3 regions of the Streptomyces sp. NPDC047000 genome follow, and region 3 is predicted to be linked to each of the others. Evidence: riboswitches for the same ligand, from Rfam matches in the RefSeq annotation. Region 3 holds a riboswitch; each other region holds the start of a gene.
What was found. A riboswitch is a leader RNA that binds a small molecule or an ion and turns the genes downstream of it on or off. The one in region 3 is predicted to bind cyclic di-AMP.
Positions count from the first base shown of each region.

Region 1: another riboswitch for cyclic di-AMP. It lies ahead of ABZ862_RS04225 (NlpC/P60 family protein); the one in region 3 lies ahead of ABZ862_RS34080 (M23 family metallopeptidase).
Region 2: another riboswitch for cyclic di-AMP. It lies ahead of ABZ862_RS34395 (NlpC/P60 family protein); the one in region 3 lies ahead of ABZ862_RS34080 (M23 family metallopeptidase).

Region 1 covers NZ_JBEYWE010000002.1:184,749-187,007, forward strand. The annotation lists gene ABZ862_RS04225 (NlpC/P60 family protein) at 1-1,069, opposite strand, end outside; cyclic di-AMP (ydaO/yuaA leader) riboswitch at 1,077-1,249, opposite strand; gene pcrA (DNA helicase PcrA) at 1,513-2,259, shown strand, end outside.
Region 2 covers NZ_JBEYWE010000035.1:64,595-66,853, reverse strand. The annotation lists gene ABZ862_RS34400 (hypothetical protein) at 1-411, opposite strand, end outside; cyclic di-AMP (ydaO/yuaA leader) riboswitch at 730-904, shown strand; gene ABZ862_RS34395 (NlpC/P60 family protein) at 961-2,259, shown strand, end outside.
Region 3 covers NZ_JBEYWE010000034.1:61,995-64,253, forward strand. The annotation lists gene ABZ862_RS34075 (PP2C family protein-serine/threonine phosphatase) at 1-591, shown strand, start outside; cyclic di-AMP (ydaO/yuaA leader) riboswitch at 871-1,028, shown strand; gene ABZ862_RS34080 (M23 family metallopeptidase) at 1,039-2,079, shown strand.

The DNA of each region.
Region 1 (2,259 bases), on a different contig from region 3:
GGATCATCATGCCGTTGCCGATGTAGATGCCCACGTGGCTCACGTCGGAGTAGAAGAAGATCAGGTCGCCCGGCTGCGCGTCGGCCAGGGAGACCGTGGTGCCCGCGTTGACCTGGTCGTAGGTCGTGCGCGGGAGGGTGACGCCCGCCGCCTTCCAGGCCGCCTGGGTCAGGCCCGAGCAGTCGTAGGAGTCGGGGCCCGTGGCGCCCCACACGTACGGCTTGCCGATCTGGGCGCGGGCGAACGCGAGGGCCTTCTCCGCCTTCGTCGACGTCGAGGAGGAGGACGAACCCGAAGAGGACGAGGACGATGACGAGGAAGAGGACGAGCCTGCGGACGTGTTGTCCTGGGCCGCCTTCTCCGCTGCCGCCTGCTGCCTGGCCAGCTCCGCCGCCTTGCGGGCGGCCTCCTCCTGCTTCTTCTTCTCGATCGCCGCCAGGCGTGCCTTCTCCTCCGCGTTCAGCTTCGAGAGGAGGCCGCGGGCGTCGGACAGCTTCTTCTGAACCGTCGACTTCGCCGTCTTCAGGTCACTCTGCGACTCGGTGAGCGTCTGGAGGCTCTGCGCGGCCTCCTGACGCTTCTTCATCGTCGCGGACTGCTCACTGACGTAATCGTCCACCGCGCCCTTCTGGCGGGTGGTCAGACGGCTCATCAGCTGCGACTGGTCGAAGTAGTCCTGCGGGGTGTCCGCCAGCAGGAAGGTCGCCGTGCTGGGTGCGGAGGCACCCGTGCGGTACTGGGCAGCGGCGAAGGAACCCAGCTGCTCCCGTGCCGCGTTGAGCTTCTGGGTGCGCTTGGCGACGTCGTCGAGGAGGGTGTCGACCTGCTTGCGCTGCTTGGTGGTCTTCTCCTTGGCCGCGTTGTACTTCTCGGTCGCGGACTCGGCCTGGCGGTAGAGGTCGTCGACCTTCTTCTGCACCTCCTCCAGGCTCGGCCTGTCGTCGGAGGGGGCCGCGTTCGCGGTCTGGGAGAGGAGGGCGACGGAGGTGAAGGCCGCCGTGGCGATGACGGGGGTGCGAATGCCTGCGACACGCGGGCCGGCGGGGCGCGACTTGCGGTGCGACGCCAAGGGAGGCGACTCCTTCCACGTTCCGCCTACCGAGTTAGCTGTCGGGTTCGGGCGGGTGGTTCGGAAGGGTTGCCCTACGGTTCGCATCCCGGCGGGGATACGGGCCGATTCACCCCAAAGGTCGGTGGGTCCCCGGCTCCGGCTGCCCTGTGGGCGCACCGGACTCGGCGGAGGCCGCGCGGCCCGGCGACGTTCGCCGGTGGGGGTCGTGCGGTCTGACCGGAACGGTAGCCAACTCGTGTGCTGCCTGTGAAGGTTGATGGCCGATATGCCCGATACTAATTTGTGACCTTCACCTCGCCGGGTGGCCGTGACGTCCTTATGGGGTGATCTGCGCCCCTTGCCCGGAGCGTGACCTGGGTCTCACCGGCGCCCGGCGCCCCGGCTGCCCCTTCCCGGAGCGGCTCCGGATTGTCAGTGGGGGGTCATAGACTCGGAGAGCGATGAGCAGCCTCTTTGACGACAGCTTCCTGGCGGACCTCCAGGCCCCTAAGGGCCACGAGGGGGAGCCCCCGCCGCCGCCCGAGGACGATCACGTACCGGAGTCGCTTCCGGACGATCTGTTCGGCGGGAAGTTCGACGTGCCCCCGGACCAGGACGCGTACCAGGGCGGCACGTCCGGCCGCGACGCCTACTACCGGGACGGTGCCCCGCGCCCCGTCGTCGACCCGGCCGCCCTGCTGGAAGGGCTGAACGACAACCAGCGCGCCGCCGTCGTGCACTCCGGCACCCCGCTGCTCATCGTGGCCGGAGCCGGTTCCGGCAAGACGCGGGTCCTCACGCACCGCATCGCGTACCTGCTGGCCGAGCGGGGCGCCCATCCCGGCCAGATCCTCGCGATCACCTTCACCAACAAGGCCGCCGGCGAGATGAAGGAGCGTGTCGAGCAGCTCGTCGGGCCGCGGGCGAACGCCATGTGGGTGATGACCTTCCACAGCGCGTGCGTGCGCATCCTGCGCCGCGAGTCCAAGAAGCTCGGTTTCACGTCCTCGTTCTCGATCTACGACGCCGCCGACAGCAAGCGGCTGATGGCGCTCGTCTGCCGTGATCTGGAGCTGGACCCCAAGCGTTACCCGCCCAAGTCGTTCAGCGCCAAGATCTCCAACCTGAAGAACGAGCTGGTCGACGAGGAGGACTTCGCCGCCCGGGCGACCGAGGGCTTCGAGAAGACCCTCGCCCAGGCGTACGCG
Region 2 (2,259 bases), on a different contig from region 3:
GTCACGGGCCCGGTCGTACAGCACCGCGCCCCCGGCGGGCACCGCGAGCAGCAGCAGCCCGAGCACAGCGGCCAGCGGGGCACGGCCGGGCCAGGTCAGCCGGGTGCGCAGCCCGACGGCCGCACCGTGGGCCGCGGCCGCCGCGAGGACGACGGCGTAGCCGGTGAGCGCGGCGCCCGGGACTCCGTCGGCATCGGCGGGCAGTGCCACGAACAGCAGGACCACCGTGGCCGCCCAGCAGGCCGCCGCTCCGAGCCAGTGCCGTACGAGCACATAACCGAGGCCCAGTCCGCTGAGGTTGAGCAGGGCCACCGCGGCGGCGCGCGAGCCGTCGGCCGGCGCGGGCGGCGCGGGCGGCGGAGCCGGGGGTCCGGGCGGCATCGGCGGCGGGAACGGCGGCACCGGCGGCATCGGTGGATTCTGCGCGTTCTGTGAATGCTGTGGACCCGGCGGAGGGCCGTATCCACCGCTCGATGGGCCGTACGGACCGTACGCATCTCCGGACATGGCGGCTCCCCCGGTCAACTCTCACCACATGTCTATGTGTTGCCAGTGTACGGACGACAAGGACCGCTCACCAGAACAAATGGGCGAGCACGCCGGTGGTGCGCCGGGGCGACATCACGATTACGTATCGGACATTCCCCGCTTCAACCTTCACGGGAGACACACATGTTCGTTAAGTTGGCGCCTGGGCCGTACGATTCCTCCGGCGAACCCCGCCGGGTCGCACGGCCTCCGCCGAGTCCGGTACGGCCAGTGAGGCGTCCGGAGCCGGGGACCCACCGAATCCCGGGGTGAATCGGCCCGACCGCCCTTCGGGGCGAGGGCCGTAGGGCATGCCTTCCGAGTTCCGCCGCCCGAACCCGTCAGCTAACCCGGTAGGCGGAGTACGGAAGGAGTACGTCCCCCATGGCGCCGGAACGCAATCAGCGTCGCGGAGGCTCCGGCCTCCCCGGTATGCGTGACTCCGATCCGTTCACGGGAGGCGACGGTCCCAGCCGCGCCGAGGTGAAGCGGCGGATCGACAGCCTCTACAACCGGGCCGAGACCGACAGCAGGACCTTCAACGCGACCCGCGCCATGACGCTGGGCACCTCGTCCCCGGGAGCACCGGCGGTCCGCCCGGCGTCCGGCAGGGGACGCGGCGGCTCCGACCCCGCCCTCGACGCCGTCGCCCGGCAGTGGTTCGACATGGCGCGGGGCTCACTGGGCCCCACCGTGGCCGCGGCGCTGCCCCCGGACCGGCTGCCCGACCGCTCGCCCGCCGCCCTGCCGGGCCGCCAGGACTTCAGTGACACCGTCCGCGAGCTGGAGGCCGCCGCGCGTCCCGCCCTGGAGCTGACCGCGGGCCCCGCCACCGCCCTGCCGGCCCTTCCCCCGGCCGAACGCACCGCTGTGATGCCCGAACTGACGGCGGCCCCGGCCGAACTCCGGCCCCCGGCGATCGAACCTGCCGCGCCACCGGCGCAACTCCCGCCCCTGCCCCTCCCGTTGGCGCCGGGGACGGTCACGGTCCCGGGCATCCCGGCCCAGCCGGCCCCCGTCGAAGCGGCCGCGGCCCTGCCGACGGCGGCCCAGCCGGCCCCCGCCCGGCCGTTCACCGCCCAGCCGTTCACCGCCCAGCCGTTCACCGATCAGCCGTTCCCTTCCCAGCCGCTCACGGATCCGTTGTTCACGGAGCAGCTGTTCACCGCGCCGCCCGCGGCCGTCCCCGGACCCGCGCCCGTGGCATCGGCCGCACCCTGGCCGGCGGCGGTCCCCGCGTCACCCCCGCGCTCCCCCTCCCCCGCCAAGCCGAACCGCTCCTCGATGGGTCCCGCCAAGGACCGCAACCGGCTCAAACTCACCGCGGCCCGCCAGCTGCTGGCCCGTCACGTCGCCCGGCTCGCACCGCCGGAACCCGCGCAGACGCCCCCGGCATCTGTGGACCGGGCCGTCCGGCCGACCGCCCCGGCCGCTCCTCCCCGCGGCCCCGAGGGCCAGTGGCCGCCTCAGCAGCCCGACGGCTACGGCACCGCCGTGTACACCGCCCCGGCCGGCGTGACCGCCCCGGGCCCGGCCACCGGCCCCGTCCCGGTCGTCCCGGCGGCGTCAGCCGCCCCGGCCGCCCCCGAACCTCCCGCCCCCCGGCCTCCCGTCGCCCCGTCGCCGGATTCCGCCACCCCCGGCAAGGCCGCGGCGGCGCTCGGTTTCGCCCGTGGCCAGATCGGGCGCCCCTGCCTCTCGGGAGCGGCCGGCCCCGAGGCGTACGACTGC
Region 3 (2,259 bases):
CGGCTGATCGTCGGGGATGTGCGGGGCAAGGGGATGGGCGCGGTGGCCGTGGTGGCCGTCCTCATCGGGGCCTTCCGGGAGGCCGCCGAACAGGAGGCGACACTCGACGCGGTCGCCCGGCGCCTCGAGCGGGCGCTGGCGCGCGAGGGCACCCGGCGCGACACCGTCGACACGTTCGAGGAGTTCACCACCGCCGTACTCGCCGAGATCCCGGGGGACGGGACGCTGGTCCGCGTCGTCAACCGCGGCCACCCGCCCCCGCTGCTGCTCCTCGCCGACGGCACCGTGCGCGCGCTGCACGAGGGCACGGCGGCGCTGCCGCTCGGCCTGGGCGAGCTGAGCGCGCTGCCCGACCACGTCCAGGAGGCGTGCCTCCCCCCGGGAGCCACGCTGCTGCTCCACACCGACGGGCTGTCCGAGGCGCGCGACGCGCACGGCGTGTTCTACGACCCCGAGGCGCGCCTCCACGGCCGTACCTTCCCGGGCCCGCAGGCACTCCTGACCGCTCTCGCGGCGGACGTACGCCGGCACGCCGCCGCCGTGGGCGGTCTGACGGACGACATGGCACTGCTCGCGGTACGGCGGCCGTGACGCTTCCCGCCGGTGCCGCGCCGGTGCCGCCTCCCCGCTGCCGCACCGTTATCACCTTGGGTGAGCGGACGATGCCGTTCCGCGTAACATCTGAGACACCGTCACCCATGAGGTGATTTCCGGGACGAGGTCAACTCGCCCGAATTTCGCCGGTCATGGCAGGTAAGTCCGGCAAAAAAGGGCTTGCTGATCAGGGGGAACGGCTTGGAATCTGCCCTCCGCGTCTATTAACGTTCGATAACGCAGCACGGTAGTCCCAGCCGTCACAAGAGACGGCTCCGTGCGCACACGCCGAGTCCCGCAAGGGAGCCGGGGAACCACCTCCCTGGGGTGAATCACGCGAATGACGCCGTGGAAGCACGGCGGTTATACGCGCGTAGGAGACCTTCCTGCTCCGAACCCGTCAGCTAACCCGGTAGGCGAGAAGGAAGGAAGGAGCGCGCCCACGTGGCGTCTGACCGGCCTCTCACGGAATCCCCGTTCATCCCGGGCCAGCGCGGGGGTACCGACACCTTCGCCTATGGCGAGTACCGCCCCGACGAGGGTCCCTGGCAGGAGTGGAACCCCACCGAGGAGTCCCTCGCCCCGCTCCGAGGCCGGCACCGGGTCGCCAAGCAGCGCGGCGGCGGGCTCGCCCGCAGCTCCACGGTCCTGGGCGTCGGTGTCATAGCCGCCGTCGGCGCGGGCGGCATGGCCAGCGCCAACACCGGCAAGCCCCCGGTCTCCATCTCCCTGCCCGACCTGCCCTCCGTGGGCTCCCTGCTCGGAGACGACTCCGGCACGGGCGGCGACTCGGCCAAGGCGTCCCAGGCCTCGCTCAGCACCATGACGACGGTGGCCGGCAGCAAGCGCTCCGACGCGGGCGAGGCGCTGCGCAACCGGATCATGGCCCAGGCCGAGCAGCAGCAGACCCAGGTCGCGGACAAGGCCCTGACGGCCGTCGAGACCGCCCAGGCCAAGCGCATCGCCGCCGCCGCTGCCGCTGCGGAGAAGGCCGCCGCCGCCAAGGCCGTGGCGGCCAAGGCGAAGGCGGAGGAGACCGCCGCGAAGAAGGCCGAGGCCGAGCGCCTGGCCGCGCTGGCCAAGCAGTACACGCTGCCGACCTCGTCGTACACGATCACCGGCACCTTCGGCCAGGCCGGTTCGATGTGGTCGTCCGGTTACCACACCGGTCTCGACTTCGCCGCGCCCACCGGCACGCTGATCAAGGCGATCCACAGCGGCACCGTCACCCAGGCGGGCTGGGCCGGGTCGTACGGCTACCGCACCGTCCTCACCCTCGACGACGGCACCGAGCTGTGGTTCTGCCACCAGTCGTCGATCAGCGTCTCCGTCGGCCAGAAGGTCGGCACGGGCGACGTGATCGGCCGCGTCGGCGCGACCGGCAACGTCACCGGCCCCCACCTCCATCTGGAGGTCCACCCCGGCGGGCAGGCCACCGGCATCGACCCGATGACGTGGCTGCGCGGCAAGGGCCTCAACCCCTGACCCACCGGCCCCGACCGGCCACCCTCCCCCCGGCTCACCACGGCTCCGTGCGGCCCACCGCGGCCTCTTCCGGCGCCCCCTTGGTCCCCGGCGGTCCTGACGACTTCCCCCCGACGTCAGGGCTGCCGGTTTCCGGTTTCCGGTCCCCCGGCGTGAGGACCCCTTGCGTGAGGCCACCCG